Regions from separate parts of the Paenibacillus sp. FSL R5-0887 genome, predicted to be linked through region 2. Evidence: riboswitches for the same ligand, from Rfam matches in the RefSeq annotation. Region 2 holds a riboswitch; each other region holds the start of a gene.
The links. A riboswitch is a leader RNA that binds a small molecule or an ion and turns the genes downstream of it on or off. The one in region 2 is predicted to bind cobalamin.

Region 1: linked by a shared signal. The riboswitch ahead of MKY14_RS25035 (anaerobic ribonucleoside triphosphate reductase) and the one ahead of MKY14_RS23495 (S-layer homology domain-containing protein) in region 2 are both predicted to bind cobalamin.
Region 3: linked by a shared signal. The riboswitch ahead of metE (5-methyltetrahydropteroyltriglutamate--homocysteine S-methyltransferase) and the one ahead of MKY14_RS23495 (S-layer homology domain-containing protein) in region 2 are both predicted to bind cobalamin.
Region 4: linked by a shared signal. The riboswitch ahead of MKY14_RS22830 (DUF4430 domain-containing protein) and the one ahead of MKY14_RS23495 (S-layer homology domain-containing protein) in region 2 are both predicted to bind cobalamin.

Annotation. Positions count from the first base shown of each region.
Region 1 covers NZ_JBBOCE010000002.1:1,605,641-1,609,571, forward strand. Annotated here, with positions in the region: gene MKY14_RS25010 (undecaprenyl-diphosphate phosphatase) at 1-117, opposite strand, end outside; gene MKY14_RS25015 (hypothetical protein) at 317-496, opposite strand; gene MKY14_RS25020 (hypothetical protein) at 935-1,102, opposite strand; tRNA gene MKY14_RS25025 (tRNA-Thr) at 1,337-1,408, opposite strand; gene MKY14_RS25030 (MTH1187 family thiamine-binding protein) at 1,502-1,810, opposite strand; cobalamin riboswitch at 2,189-2,423, shown strand; gene MKY14_RS25035 (anaerobic ribonucleoside triphosphate reductase) at 2,667-3,931, shown strand, end outside.
Region 2 covers NZ_JBBOCE010000002.1:1,249,915-1,253,845, forward strand. Annotated here, with positions in the region: gene MKY14_RS23495 (S-layer homology domain-containing protein) at 1-1,323, opposite strand, end outside; cobalamin riboswitch at 1,487-1,687, opposite strand; gene MKY14_RS23500 (cellulase family glycosylhydrolase) at 2,029-3,750, shown strand; gene MKY14_RS23505 (transposase) at 3,820-3,931, opposite strand, start outside.
Region 3 covers NZ_JBBOCE010000001.1:2,867,615-2,871,545, forward strand. Annotated here, with positions in the region: gene metE (5-methyltetrahydropteroyltriglutamate--homocysteine S-methyltransferase) at 1-1,416, opposite strand, end outside; cobalamin riboswitch at 1,572-1,777, opposite strand; gene MKY14_RS12960 (undecaprenyl-diphosphate phosphatase) at 1,877-2,737, opposite strand; gene MKY14_RS12965 (DedA family protein) at 2,788-3,411, opposite strand; gene MKY14_RS12970 (FtsX-like permease family protein) at 3,429-3,931, opposite strand, start outside.
Region 4 covers NZ_JBBOCE010000002.1:1,081,287-1,085,217, forward strand. Annotated here, with positions in the region: gene MKY14_RS22830 (DUF4430 domain-containing protein) at 1-2,025, opposite strand, end outside; cobalamin riboswitch at 2,196-2,398, opposite strand; gene MKY14_RS22835 (GAP1-N2 domain-containing protein) at 2,527-3,931, opposite strand, start outside.

The DNA of each region.
Region 1 (3,931 bases), 360 kb from region 2:
TCCCTCAAAGCTAAGCAAATCGCCTGCTAGAATAAGATGTCCAGTAGATGATACTGGTAAAAATTCAGTTAAGCCCTCTATTATGCCAAGTATTATTGCTTTAATTACATCAGTCATTAGTGCATTGTCCCCTTTCGGAAATAAAATCATTTAATTTCCAGTATAAGGGAGACAAGTAAACTTCCCCATCGATTAACCTAACAATATTCAATTCAGAATGACATAATTGTCACATTGCTCATTATTCCAATCTTAAGTAACTCCTTTATTAAACTATCCTTTCCCGTTAGCATAACAACAGTATCAAACATTAAATTCAACCTGTATCAATAAAAAATCCGTTAACCTTCTGAACTTGCTGCCCGTTATTTTGGATAATCAATTTCAGAGCATGCAGCAGATATGAATACCGAAACGTAACTTCCATTTGATCATTCTGCAGCCGCGTGCGTGGAGCCTCAATGACCATCATGATTCCAAAGCGCTGAGAAACCACACAGAACCGCCACCCCAACCAAGAATAGGGGGGCTTTTTTTGGCAAAACACAAAATATTAAGTATAATGTTATTGTCGAAACGCTAAGGCGTCTGTACAGGATGGCTACCTGGCACTGATGATGGCAGGCCAAGCGCTTTATAAAGTTTTCTTTATGTGTATTTATACTTTAGGAGCGTGGTTATCTATGAAAATTAATATTACAGCACATTTTAACATTGATATTACTTTATCTCTTCATCTGTTAGCCGTAGCCAGTCTTGCTTATGAACTCAGTTCACTGACGAGCTCGTGAAATTCGAGCGAAAAGTATCTGTACTAAGACACCTTGTGGTGTCTTTTTTATTTTTATAGTAATTACCATCTAACCGATCTGCCCCCGCAAGAGAAAAGCAGCTTATGCTGCTCCTCCTCCACCATTCTTCATTCTGATTGCTGTCAGCTTGCGCCACACCTTCCATCTGCTCGACAGTGACCACTAGTCATACCGTTTTCATTAGCGATTTCGCGCAATGTCTTATCTTCCTTGATACGTTTCTCCAGAAGAACAGGGAACAGCAGGGGCTGTCCATCATATTCGACTTCAGGAAAGATTAGGCCATTCATCAATAAATATCACTCTGGATACTTATTCACATGTTCTCCCCAATCTGCAGGAAGCGGTGCCCCGATGTATCGGAGATTCTATTCTAGGAACCCGAAAAGAAGTGGAGAAAATTGACGAGACACCCACTTTACTCGGATAAAGGGTAGAAGAATGGAAGAAGTCAGGGGGATTTAACGAAAAATGGCACGGTCCCGGAATCCCGGAAAACCGCGCCATTGCGCCATTCTTAGATATGCGGGTGAAGGGAATTGAACCCCCGGCCTACGCATTACGAGTGCGTTGCTCTACCCCTGAGCTACACCAGCTTAACGCTGTTTTTCTGTCAAACAAAAAATATTATACAACTTTCAGCCAGAAACGCAAGCCTATTTCTCCCTGTTTTCCGCCCTCCTAAACTGCTAATCCACCTGTAGCTTACGCTCCACAGACTCTAACTTTCCACGGCTAGTAGAGGGTTTATCGCGGCGGTCGTCTATTTTAAGTGAAGTAGAGACACGTTCTGCACCTGCGGCAAAAGGAGACTCATGCAAAGCTTCTACCGCGGCAAAAATGCGTTGCAGAGGCCCTTCGATGATCGTACCCATAGACGTAAGTTCATAAGTAATCCCTTCTACTGTCTTCAGCACCCGCTGCATATCCGCAACATAGCTGCTAAGACTGGTACTGCCTGTTCCAATTGGAATAACTGTAACTTCAGCGATAGGCATGAGAATACCTCCTCGAAATTTTATAGTAGCTGTCTCCTTCCATTGTAACAATTCCACCGCTCTGTCACAAACTAAGCAAGATTATCCTCCCTTATCTCTTCTATTTCTTCTGATTACTCCAAAATATGACTTTGGGCTAAGAGTATTTTCTCATGAGCAAATTCTAGGGTCATCTGCACTATATTTATGGACTCTTTGTGGCATCTTTTCGGACAATTTATGAATCATTTCGCATCTCCCTGTGGATCAATTGTGGATTACTTATGGACAGCCTGTGGATCATTTGTGGAGTACTTTTGAAGAACCCGCTCCCCGCGCGGGTTTTCTAAAAAACTGTTTACAAACACAACATCTTGGGTTATTTTTATCTAACGACAACAAAATATAGTGGAGACAGGCGCTTTGATCCTTAACCGGATTTAGAGCTTAATAGGGAAGCGCGGTGAGAATCCGCTGCGGTCCCGCCACTGTAACCGGATGGCCTTCTTAAGCTTCTGGGAAGCTTGAGAATCCACATCTCCCGGCAAATGCCACTGAGGGTTAGGAACACCCTTGGGAAGGCGCCGAGAGATCCCACGGAAGCCAGGAGACCTACCTGTTTCGACGACACCAACTATTGATGCCTGCGAGGAACAGGGATGGTGTCCGCATGCGGTCATCTACGTAGAGACCTCTGCAAATATCCGTGTGGATATTTACATAACGCATCGGGCATTTTCTGCCATCCTCGGGTAGGGGATGCTTTTTTTTATGTAATCTGAACAAATATACGACTGCTTATAGCAGTCCAACTTCTTATGGATATATGGATTTGATGATAGATGTTTTTCTTTTATACTGAGAGGAGAGCTGTACAATGACGTTGTTGGAGAGACAATTTAATGGAGTAGAAAATGCACGGGAAGTTCTTTTAGAAGAGCTCATTGATTTAGGCCGGGATATTATCGACAGTCGGGATATGGACCTATTGCGCGAGAATGCCAATTTGAATGGAGAGAGTTTCTCCGGTAAAATGAGCAAGTTCGGCAGTGAATATTCAAAATGGTACGCCCGCAATTTTACGATGCCGCCACAGCTAGTGCAGGCTATTGATGACAATGTCGTCTATGTGCATGATCTGGATCAATACGCGATTGGAACGACGAACTGTATTTTTATCCCGTTTGATAAACTTCTCCGTGAAGGTTTCAATACCGGCAACGGCAGCGTTCGTCCTCCGAACTCAATAATGACAGCTATGTCTCTGGTAGCGATTATTTTCCAATCCCAGCAAAATGCTCAATATGGTGGTGTATCCGCCAATAAACTCGATTACGATCTGGCACCTTATGTAACCAAATCCTTCGCCAAGCTGTTCCGCAAGGGTCTGGATTATTTTGAAGAAGGACAAGCTGACGAATCTTTGGGCGAGATTACGATGAGCCGGACCGATCTGGCGGAGTCATATCCAAGAGCGTTCCGTTTTGCACTAAAGGAAACCGAAATCGAAACCCTGCAAGCGGCTGAAAGTATGGTACATAATCTGAATACCATGTCCAGCCGATCCGGTGGACAAATACCGTTTACCAGCATCAACTACGGTACTTGTACTTCACCAGAAGGTCAGCTTGTGATCAGTTCTCTGCTAACCGCAACTATGAACGGACTTGGCAGCGGAGAAACACCAGTGTTCCCGATTCAAATCTTCAAATGCAAGCAAGGAATCAATCAACAGCAAGGCGATCCTAACTATGAACTGTTCCTAAAAGCAGCTGAATGTTCTGCGCGCAGACTATATCCAAACTTCGCTAATCTGGACGCTCCGCTCAACTTGCAGTATTATGATTCAAGTGATCCTGATACGGAGTTCGCTACAATGGGCTGCCGAACCCGAGTGCTCGGTGACCGTTTTGGGCGTAATCATTGCTCTGGGAAGGGCAACCTTTCCTTTAATACACTAAATCTGGTTCGGCTAGGTCTGGCACACGGCACAGTAACAGGCAGACGTACCGTCGCAGACGAAGCTGGCTTCTATGAAGATCTAAATCATTATATGGATATTGCGCTGGAAGGACTTCTCCATCGCTTCCACATCCAAACCGCACAAAAAGCTAAAGCTTCCGATTTCATGATGCGAGAAGG
Region 2 (3,931 bases):
GAGTGCTTTTCTCAGATCATATCCCGCAACATTTGTGATATCTTTTCCGATAGAGGTAAGTCCTAATATTGCTCTGGAATTCTCTGTGCTTTTATTGGCGTCGAGTTTTCCATCCTCTTTAATGGTTGATGCTATTTTCGTAGCTACATTGTTGTAATAAAGATCGTAATAACCGTTAGGTACTGTATAGTTCGCCCGTGCCAGAGAAAGGATCGACCATTCTCCGCTGCCTGTTCCAAACGTTGGATTCTTTACAGTATTTAAAATATAAGCAAGGTTTTTATCTAACTGTTGTTTGACGGCAACTGTAGTTTCCAGTTTGTAAGTAACCTGATAAGTTACATTTGTTTTGTTTCCAGCTCCGTCAAGAGCCGTTACAGTAATTGCATTACTGCCTGAATTCAGAGTAGCTTTGTACTCCCCATTTGCAGGTGATAAAGTAACTCCATTCAGCTTCACTTCTGGAGTAATGTCACTATATACATTGTCTGTGACAGCTACTTTGAAGCTTATTTCTTTATTGGATACTTCCTGTTTATCTTGTATGCCACTTACTGTAATAACAGGGGGTTCTATGTCTAATGCATTATTAAGACCGACAAGCGCATGATCTACACTTATTTGAGAGCTTGCCATGTTTTCGAGCACGGAATAGGCTTCATAAACTGCCGATTGCACTACTGGTCTGTCCAAAATAGTTTCTTTATTAGGGGCACTGTTAATCTCGGCGATTTCCGCAGTTAAAGCATCCTTATTGGCAAGTTGAACTGGGATTTCCCCCCAGCCGCCAAGATCAGAACCATAGCCATAAGTGGTGAACTGAGTTCGAATGATGTCACCGTCTTGAGGCTTATAATCGGTCATCCCAAACGGAGGAAACACATTATTTACTGCATACATCCAACCCGACATGGAGGTGTAGTCAAACTGACTTAACCACTCTGAGTCTGCTTTAGTGCCGACTGTATTCCCATCGGCTGAAATCATATCTAAAATATATTGTGGAATATTGACTTCGCTTCTGCCACTATCTTTAACTTCTGATAAATAAAAACCACTATCTATATTTCCTAAATATCTATAATTCCCATCACCTAGCGCACGTGTTATTAAAGATGCGCCATTATCGCCTTCATAAATCGGAACTTTAATAGGTTCCTTAATATACCCTTGGCCTAAGGTGAATTTCTCCACGGATACAGATACATACCCTTTAAGGGTAGAGCTTGCTCCATCTGCTTGAGCCGGGATTACACTTGTAGAGAATGTCGTAATAAATACAGCTACAATAAGTAACCACGCTAAAAACTTATTTTTCTTCATTTTTCCATAACCCTTCCCTTCATACCTATGATAAAAAACAGAATAAACTTTCTCATAACCACAAAAAAACCACTCAACATAAACGTCAAGAGGTTAAGATAGTGAACCACAATAATAGCTGGCAAACACTATTCAAGCACCTCTCTATCGATCGTAGAGTTTGATGGTGTAACAGAAAAAGGCAGATATTCTGGCTCAAGTATCATCACCCTTGCTGCCTTCCCAGTTTCCCAGTGGCATTTTGCAAGGACTCCTCTTTCACAGCGGCGGGACCGCGCGGGATTCACACCCGCTTTCCATTTAACCAATCTATGATTGTACTTCCGCAACATTCATAGTTGGCACCTATTTCTAATTTTAAATTTTCATGCTTCATCATATCTAATATATATGCTTTTGTCATGTTATATTTCTTTTTTGTATAACGGGCAGCTAGAGATAATCCTATTGAATAACCAATTTCTACGAGTAGGGTTATTCAAATAATTTCTTTATCCAACTGTGGGGTAAATTAATTTAAATCACTAATTCTTATATGAATTTACCACAAATTAGTAAGGTACTCGCTAAGTGTATTCTATGTTAGGGTATATTCAGAAAGCGTTTACAAAATAAAACTGGAGGTGTTTGTGTTCATCTAACCACCGAGTACAGCGTCAAAGCCAGGTCCAAGCATCCTAAATTTATCTCACAAAGGAGAATTCAATGACTACGCGAATCCAGAAATCCTTCTTATCATTGACACTTGTCACCGCTCTTCTGCTCTCTCTGTTCTCATCCATGGCCGCAGCTGCAACTAAGGACGAGCAACAAGCTAAGGCAGCGCCAAAGAGTAAGATCCAATCCTATGTAGACGAAATGCAGCCCGGATGGAACCTTGGCAATACTTTAGATGCTACAGGTGAGGATGAAACCTCCTGGGGCAATCCACGTGTGACCCAAGATCTTATTAAAAAGATCGCCGCTCAAGGCTATAAAAGCATTCGGATTCCTGTGACCTGGGATACTCACATGGGTGCGGCACCAGACTATACCCTAGAAAAGGCCTACCTCGACCGTGTGGAAGAAGTTGTCGGCTGGGCACTGGACGCCAAGCTTTATGTCATGATTAATGTCCATCATGATTCCTGGCTATGGGTAAGCCATATGGAAGAAAAACACGATGAAACGCTGGCGCGTTATGATGCAGCCTGGACTCAAATTGCCGATCGCTTCAAGGACAAATCCGATAAGCTGATGTTCGAGAGCATAAATGAGCCTCGGTTCACCGATGGTGGAAGCACAGACGAAGCAAAAATGGAGCAAATGCTTACTGAACTTAATAACTCTTTCTATCAAATCGTGCGGAAATCCGGTGGGAAAAACGACCTCCGCCCACTTGTATTACCTTCATTAGAGTCTTCACCTACGCAAACAAGAATGGATCATCTCTATAAGACGATTACGGCTCTGAACGATCCAAATATTATTGCGACCGTTCACTTCTATGGCTTCTGGCCTTTTAGTGTGAACATTGCCGGCTACACCACGTTTGAAAAAGATACAAAAAACGATATCACTCAAACTTTTGATAACGTTTACAATACATTTGTAGCTAAAGGCATCCCTGTCATCGTCGGCGAATTTGGTTTATTAGGTTTCGATAAAGACACGGGTGTGATTGAACAGGGCGAGAAGCTTAAATTCTTTGAGTATCTGACTTATTATTTGAAAGAAAAGAAAATGACTTCCATGCTCTGGGATAACGGGCAGCATTTCAACCGTAAAACTTATAAGTGGTCTGATCCTGAACTCCACAATGTATTAATGTCTGGTCTGAAGGAGCGTTCCTCCAGCACCGAAAGCGATTTGGTCTACCTAAAAAAAGGTGCACAAATCAAAGATACCAAGGTTAAGCTAAACCTGAACGGCAATAAGCTAACCACCATTAGTGCCAACGGAAAGTATCTGACCAAAGGTAAAGATTACACCTTAAATGGTGAGGAGCTTACCCTCAAAGCCAGCCAACTCAAAAAGCTCACAGCTTCCCAAAAATACGGTGAAAATGCCGTGCTGACTCTGAAATTCAACAAGGGTGTTGCGTGGAGACTTAAGGTCATTGTGTATGACACAGCTAAATTAAGCGATGCAAAAGGCACGACTGAATCCTTTGCCATTCCGACCACCTTTAATGGTAACCAGCTTGCCACAATGGAAGCTGTGTATACCGCTGGTGGCAATGCAGGTCCGCAGGACTGGACTCCATTTAAGGAATTCGGCAATACCTTCTCACCTTCTTATAACACTAAAGAAATCAAGCTGCTTCCCGCGTTCTTTAAAGATGTTAAAGACGGCGAGGTTATCCTGAAGTTCCACTTCTGGAATGGGGATATTATCACCTACAAGATCACGAAGAGCGGAACAAACGTTGTAGGAAAGTCCTCTTAAGCATCGGTCCTGTTAACAACACAAATAGGGGTGTCCCTTCAGGGAACATCCCTATTTGTATTCTACCTATCACATATAAACCTCATCATACGAAATTATCATCAATCGATAAATTAAATATACGCCAAGATAGGCTCCGGTAATAAGAAACATTGGATTCAAAAATATCGCATGGATCGAG
Region 3 (3,931 bases), on a different contig from region 2:
GATCTGCTCACGAACAAATCCATCATAACGCTCCTGATTCCAGACCCCTTTACGCCATTTCAATCTCGCCTGACGCACTTCTACTGTCTGCGGGAAGCTACCAATTGTAGTGGTTGGCAGAAGTGGAAGCTGCCATTTCTCTTGCTGCACCTTTAAGCGTTCAGCAAAAGGCAAACTGCGTTGGTCCGGCAAAGCTGCAAGTGCAAGCACTTGCTCCGCCACATCCTTACGGCCACGCTCAGGTAGTGCGCGGAATGCTGCAATAGCTTCACGACTAGCGGCCAGCGCTGCTTTAGAAGCTTCTCCTTTATCTGCGAGGGCTGCTCCGAGCAGACTAAGCTCTGCAAGCTTCTCATCGGCAAAAGCTAACGCATTCTTAACTGTCGCCTTCAGCTTCACCTCACCTTGAACGGTGACTGGGACATGCAGCAGACTGCAAGAAGGCTGAAGAATAAGACGATCAAGCGGCACATGAACACTGAGCTTTTCTACCAGTTGCAGCTTAGCGTCTAAATCGGAACGCCAGATGTTCCGTCCATCAATAATTCCGGCACCCAGCCATTTGTCCTTCGGCCAGCCAAGACGTTCGATAGAAGCCAGATTTGCTCCACCATCGTGCACAAAGTCAAGACCCAAGCCTTGAACAGGCAACTCTAGCAGTGCTTCCAACGGTTCAGCAGCTTCAAAATACGTCTGTAAAATAATATTCAAGCCCGGCACGGAGCCGGCAATTTCTGTGTATATCGAGTTAAGCAGTGTTAATTCTTCTTTACTTATGCCTGTAACAATCGCTGGCTCATCGATTTGTACCCAGCTTACCCCTTCTTGCTTCAGTTCCTGTAGCAGTTGAACATAGACTGGAACAAAACGTGCAGCAATCTTGGCGATATCTGCCGCTGCGTAACCTTTGGACAGCTTAAGGAAGGTATACAGACCTAAAAGTACCGGTTTACCTTCAATCCCTGCCTGCGATTTAGCAAAACGATAAGCCGCTAGAGGTTTATTTTCAGTCAGGCGTGGTGTTTGTGTGCCGATCTCTGGAACGATATAGTGATAGTTCGTATTGAACCATTTGGTCATCTCACAGGCAGTAGCCTCAGCATTACCACGGGCCATTGCAAAATAAAGATCAAGCCCGATGTCGCCGCCATCATACGTGTACCGTGGAGGTACAATTCCAAACATAACAGCCGTATCCAACACATGGTCATAAAAAGTAAAATCATTCACCGGAATAAGCTCAATTCCTGCCTCTTGCTGGGTCTTCAAATGCTGCAGCTGAATTGCTGCCATTTCGGAGCGGAATTGCTCCTCATTTATTTTCCCCTGCCAGTAGGCTTCCAGTGTCTTTTTCCACTCGCGGTTCTTTCCGATTCTCGGATATCCAAGATTGCTTACTTTTACTTTATTCATCATCTCGATACACTCCCTCTTCCATCTCTTATTTCAAACTCCAAAGCTACTTGCTTTCCTATAAAAAAGAGCGCCCTTCCCTAAAAAAGTCAAAGGGAAAGACGCCCATGATATACCCATGGTTAACGTCTAACACCTCCCTATCTTCCGTAGGTGAAGCAGTGCTGTTGAAACAGGCAGGTCTCCTGGCTAGCGGCGTCAACATCTTGAACAGTCTTCCCAGCAGTAGTAAATTGCCAGTGACCTCTGTTGCTCGAGATTCTTCCGTTACAGTGGCGGGACCGCATCGGCTTCGAACCGAATTTCCCTATTAAGCCTACCGAATTACTATTTCCCGGTCAGCACCTGTCTCCGATATCATTCATCATTTGAGTGTCTTAATCTGATGTCATCATACGTGAAAGCCCCAGCAATCTGCAATAGATTACTGGGGCTTCTGTTATATCGATTCCTTATAACGGACTTAGAAAAATACGAAATATACTACAGCAGCAAGAATTATACGGTATATAGCAAACGGTAAGAGCTTGATACGATTGATCAGTTTTAAGAAGAATCGCATCGATAACAGCGCAAATAGGAAGGCACTAATAAAGCCTGCGATAAAAAACGGCAATGCATCCATGGTGAAATATTGCCAGTTTTTCATCAGTGACAACAAACTGGCACCTGCCATGATGGGTACTGCCATAATAAACGTAAAATCAGCAGCGGCACGATGGCTCATCCCGAGGAGTACGCCACCAGAAATCGTCGAGCCCGAGCGTGAAAATCCAGGCCATAACGAAAAACACTGTACAAGACCTACACCAAGTGCCTGTTTGTATGTAATCTGATCTACACTCTCAGTTCTGATCTTCTTCGGCCCAAACAGATCGGCAATAATCATTAATACAGCCCCAATCACTAGACCAATTAACACTGTTGAGGTAGAGAATAAATGCTCATCAATATAATCATTAAACAGAACACCTAACACACCTGCAGGCACTAACCCTACCAGAACCTGAGTCAGCTTGAGATGCCCGCCCTGCTCCAACTGCGGTAGCTCCTCTGTTACAGGATCCAACTGCTTACGGCTGAAACGCTTTAAGCCTAACAAATCAATGAACCGATTTCTAAAAATCACAACAACCGCTAATATTGAACCCAGTTGAATAACTACTTTGAAGGTATTTGCCGTATATTGTCCAAATAACTCCTGTGATTTCAGCCACATATCATCAACAATAATCATATGACCCGTGGAGGATACTGGAGCAAATTCGGTTAAACCTTCAACAAGCCCCAAAATAATGGCTTTAATAATCGTTAATAGCTCCATGTGTTTCCCTCCTTTTTAATAGTCATTTCTATTATCAGTCCACTACCCGCTTAGCCCTCAGTGTTCATTCTCCGGCTGCGTTTGCGGAAGTACAGAAACCCAAGAATAACTAATCCACCAGCAATTAGTACATAGACTACATTGGAGTACACGTCCATGTACATAGCAATGTCTTCCCAGGATTCTCCTAAAGCCGCGCCAATAAGCACAAGCAGCAAATTCCATCCCAATGTGCCAATCGTTGTGAAGATCATAAATACTCCAAATTTCATGCCCGACATTCCCGCCGGAATCGAAATCAGACTGCGGACCAGCGGAACCATCCGACAAAACAATACAGTCCAATAGCCATATTTATCAAACCAGGCGTCAGCCTTGTGGATATCTTTTTTAGTGACGCGAATTAGGCCCCCCCAGCGTTCAACCAGTTTCTCTAACCGGCTCACATCCAATAATCGGCCAATATAATAGAGAATTACTGCACCCAGTAGTGAACCAGCCGTGGCAGCAATGATTACACCAAGGATCGTCAAGCTCGTCGTAGTCGTCATAAATCCTCCAAAGGGCAGGATCACTTCTGAAGGAATTGGTGGAAATATATTTTCAAAGGCCAGCATCAGAAAAATACCGAAGTAACCAAACTGCTCCATAAAATCTGTAATCCATGCTTGCATCTTGTTATCCCCATTTCTCATATCAAGTTCTTCTTCAGGTTGCGTAAATAGCGGCTGCGAATAAAAAAGAAGTATAGTCCTTGAGCAGCCAAATATCCGAGTAACACCGCGCCTGTCTCCGTTGCGATAGATAAGTAGAACAACCGTTGAAGCGCAATAAAGGCAAACACACTGTGTAAAATAGCTATTCCGACCGGCACAAAAAACAACAAAGACAGCTGAATCGTAACTATTCGATTGAGTTCTTTATCCGTAAGCCCCATCTTGGACAAAGTGGAATATTGATTGCGATCATGATCAAGATCGGTATATAACCGGAAGTAAAGAAAGCTGCCTGCCGCAATAAAAAAGACAGTACCCACCAGCAAGGAAGCAAAAAGCATTGTGTTATACAATGTTTTCTGAAGCTCAAACAGCGTGCCGCTGATCACAATCGCATACGGAGAATCACTTTCATAGGACTGTTTGCCTTTATGGGCAAGATCAGCTGCGATACCTACCGTCTGCGGAAAATCCTCTA
Region 4 (3,931 bases), 170 kb from region 2:
CTGATTCCACACCCACTTTTTCTGTGAAACCTTTACAGTAAAAGCTTCATTAGCTTTTGGCTGTGATGGGGAAAGCACCACAGAATCTACAACCTGTGTATTTTCTCCTGCATAATAGACAAGCACACGATCGGATTCCTGTAGTTCGAACGCATCCATACCCACACTTGGATATATCCACTCCCCGCCGCGTGATACCACGAAGCTCCACCATCCGTCGTAAGTACCTTGCGAAACTCCATGGATACCTGATACAAAGTTGCCATAAGACGATTTGGTGATATCTACTTTAAAATCATCGGTAGACCCTAGTTGTTGCAACGCTTCAAGGGCATTGGAGGCTTTTAAAGTCCCCTCACTAATCAACCCTTCCGGGCCTTCAACGGTAAGCGAAGCTGTTACATTCTTAGAAATCACCTTTAGAGCTTTTGTATATTTAGCAATCGTTGGGGCTTTACCTTCACGGTAGCCAGTTACAGTCAGTGTATAGTCACCTGCGGGCATATTTCCTGAGAATACGGCCTCACCTTTAGCATTCGTCGTTACCTTGTGAGCTCCAATTTGGACCTGAACACCCGCAGCTTTTGCAGTTACAGGAGAGGAAGTATTCGTAGCAGCGTCCCATTTCCACGTCTTACTAGTTACAGTGACGGTAAAAGAATTGCCCTCTTTAAGATTTGCTTTGGAAAGCGTAACGGAATCCACAAGCTTAGTGTCGTCTCCGGCATAATAAACCAGTACCTGATCTGAATCTTTAAGTACAAAATCACTCATGCCTACATCGGGATTAATCCATTTTCCGTCACGCGATACAACATACATCCATCCGTCATAACCACCAAAGCTTCCAGCAGCAATACTTCCGATGCCAGTCACATAACTGCCCGAAGGATTCGTGATCGGCAAGTTCGTTTGAAGCGCCAGCTTCTCTAACGCTCCAAGTGCGTTGCCAGCATAGGCGTACCCTTGTGCCAACGTGGCCTGTGGTCCCTCAATCGTTACTGGAGCGTAGATGAGTGAGCTCTGAATGGAGGATTTGGAAAAATCGTATAGCTTACTGTTGCTTCCTTTATACAGCAAATTATAGGCAACCAGCGCCTGAAGCCCTTGCTCTGTCGCCAGAACATTACTGCTTCCACCACGGCTATGGGTGAAGCTACCATCAGCTAGACGATAGCTAAGCAGGTTCTCCATTAGATCCACTTTGTTTTTGGTGTATTCTAATCCACTAGGATCAACTCCGAAGGATGTGAGTCCAAGGATTGCTTGTGCGCTACTTTCAGCACTGTCACCGTAACCCCCATGGCTATCTTGAGCTGCGGATAACCAGGCTACGGCTTGTAGCCCTGCTAAGTAGGCTTCGGGATTATTTTTATGTGCCGCCAGAGCCGTCAAGGTTATCGCTGTCATATCAGGCTCACTTGCGCCTGAGGTTAGTGCAAAGCCCCCATCTGGATTCTGTTTGGAGAGAATCTCCGTAAGGAGCTTATCCGCCGTCCATTTCGCGTCACTTGGGATATTATATTTACCAGAATCCAGCGCAAGTAAAGCATATACCGGATTATTAAGCGTCTGTTCACTGAGCTTGCTGTTATTATAAATTTTCTCAATCAGATTATAGCCAGGAGTCGTTCCGTTACCAGCAAAGCTAGTAGGATCTGCACCAATCGCTCTCACTGCGAGCACGATTCGAGCATAATCGGTTACATTGGCGAAATTTCCAGCTGCATCCTTTACTTTTTTCTCAAGCTCTGAATGGTAACTAGCTGGCAGCTTGTACCCTGCTTGCGCTAATCCAATGGCTTGCCAATCCGATTGCACGCCACCTTTCAAGAGATATTCTGCAGCCGCATAAGTCGCATCCGCAACATTAATCCGCTCCGCAGCAGTTGCCTCCAGACCGGCGCCAGCGCTCGCTTCTGCAAATATTTGTCCCGCCGGAGCAAGAGATGTTCCTAGAATTGAAATGACCATGAATAAGGCCAGCCCAAGTGCTACAAACTTGGAAGACATGATTTTCTTCATTGTTTAACCTCTTTCTGTATAAGAATGGGTACTGCCGGGAATAAGACGCATAACATAAAGACCGCCCCTTTGGAGGGCGGTCAGGGAAGATTACAAATTGAGGCTGCGGCGCTTGCTTCCTGCCAACAGTCCATCTGTATATGTTCCACATTCTTACCCCACGAAGAATAGAAACGCTCACGAAAAAGGCAGGTCTCCTGGCTAATGCTTCATCGCTGTTCTTCACCTTCCCACCCTACCTTCGGGGCAGTGGCTTATAGAAGAAACGCTCCGCACATACAGTGGCGGGACCGCGCCGGACTCTTGCACCGGACTTCCCTTTTAAGCAGACGACTAGATTGATAGAGTCTGCACCTTTTCCAGTATGTAGTATCTTATTTTGACATCCATAATCATATCTATTAATACATAGCATGTCTATAGAAAAGCTAAGTATGGGCAGCAAAAAAAATGAACAGCAATATACCACCTCCCGGTAGGTATTGCTGTTCAGAAAGCTTGTTATTCTGCTGTTCCTTCCGGACTTGCAGTCGGGGAGGGTTCAGCACTTGAATCAGAAGCTGGTGGAATATTAGGGTCGGGATCTACGATCAGTGTAAATCTTCCGGCTTTGATCATACTTTTCTCTAGAATTGTCACTCCAGGCTCCAATGTAACCTCAACCTGATAGGAAGGTTGTTCACCTTCAGTCACAGCTGTTGCGGAAGGCAACCCAGTGCTGTCCTCAGTATCAGAGGAAGGCGTAGGAGACGGAGATGCATCAGCTACAGCATTAGTAGCATCTGCACCTTCTGCTGTTCCTCCAGTAGTGCCAGCGGTATCTGACTCGTCAGCGGTGTTTCCCTCATCCGTCCCATCCGTTAACGGCACTGGACAAGTGCCATTCGTGGCAGCGACCTTAAAGCTTTTATCTATCTCTGTAGACGAAGACATTAAACTAATCTCAGTCGGTTGAAACTGCACACAGTCATCTGCACTTGCGAAGGTGAACACCAATATGCTGCTCCCCTTATCTCCTTCGACGCTCTGATCCTTCAAGTATACTGAAGCTGGAGGCAGCATATTGCCTGCACTCTGAACAGGGGTCGGCTCAGGGCTTGTCCCCGGCAGAGCCGTCTTCGTATCATCCGGACGCAGCATACTGAATACGATAATTGCAATAATCACCAGAATACCCGTAATGGAGCCGGAGATTAAGAGTCGAAATCGGCTGCGGCTGATCCAGCGCGCCAGCGGGGAAGCCAGTTGGGAACGGGCTTCATTGTACACATTTTGCAGAGCAGGCCGAGCTGCCGCGACATAGTTCTTTCGGAATTCCCGATTCTTGAACGCTTCACGATCACTGCTCAGGAAATACTTCAGAATCGCCTTACGGTAACCCGGTTGCAGCTTTTTATTCGAAACCGTAAATAAAGGATTGCCTTGCGACCAAGCAAAAAACCGATAGATGATTTCTTTGTCGGAACCGGCTTTACGCTTTAACAGCTCCAGAAGCGCATCGTAATCCAGCGGACCCCCTTCACGCTGAGTTGTGTAGTAAAAGGCTAGCGGAAGCCGTTCAAAGGGTTCCAGAACACGCGCCTCTTTTAGCAAACGACGACCCAGTAGCTGCACATCGTCTAGTTCCTGCGGAGACAATCCTGTAAAAATCTCCTCATTCGGCTTCTCTTCACCAAACCAGCGGTAAGCGGCACGCAGCGCATTCTCTTTCTGCTTGCTAATCCTATCCAGTGGCGGCTGCCAATCGACAACATTACCATACCGTAAAAAAACTACCTCCAGAAGCTCCTCCTGCGTCATATCAGAAAGCGATAAGCGGTTCAGTAAGAATCTATCTGCTGAAGCAGCAAGATCCTGCATTAGGGAGAGTGCTCTAGGAGCAACTCCCGTTCCTTTGCGGCGATCT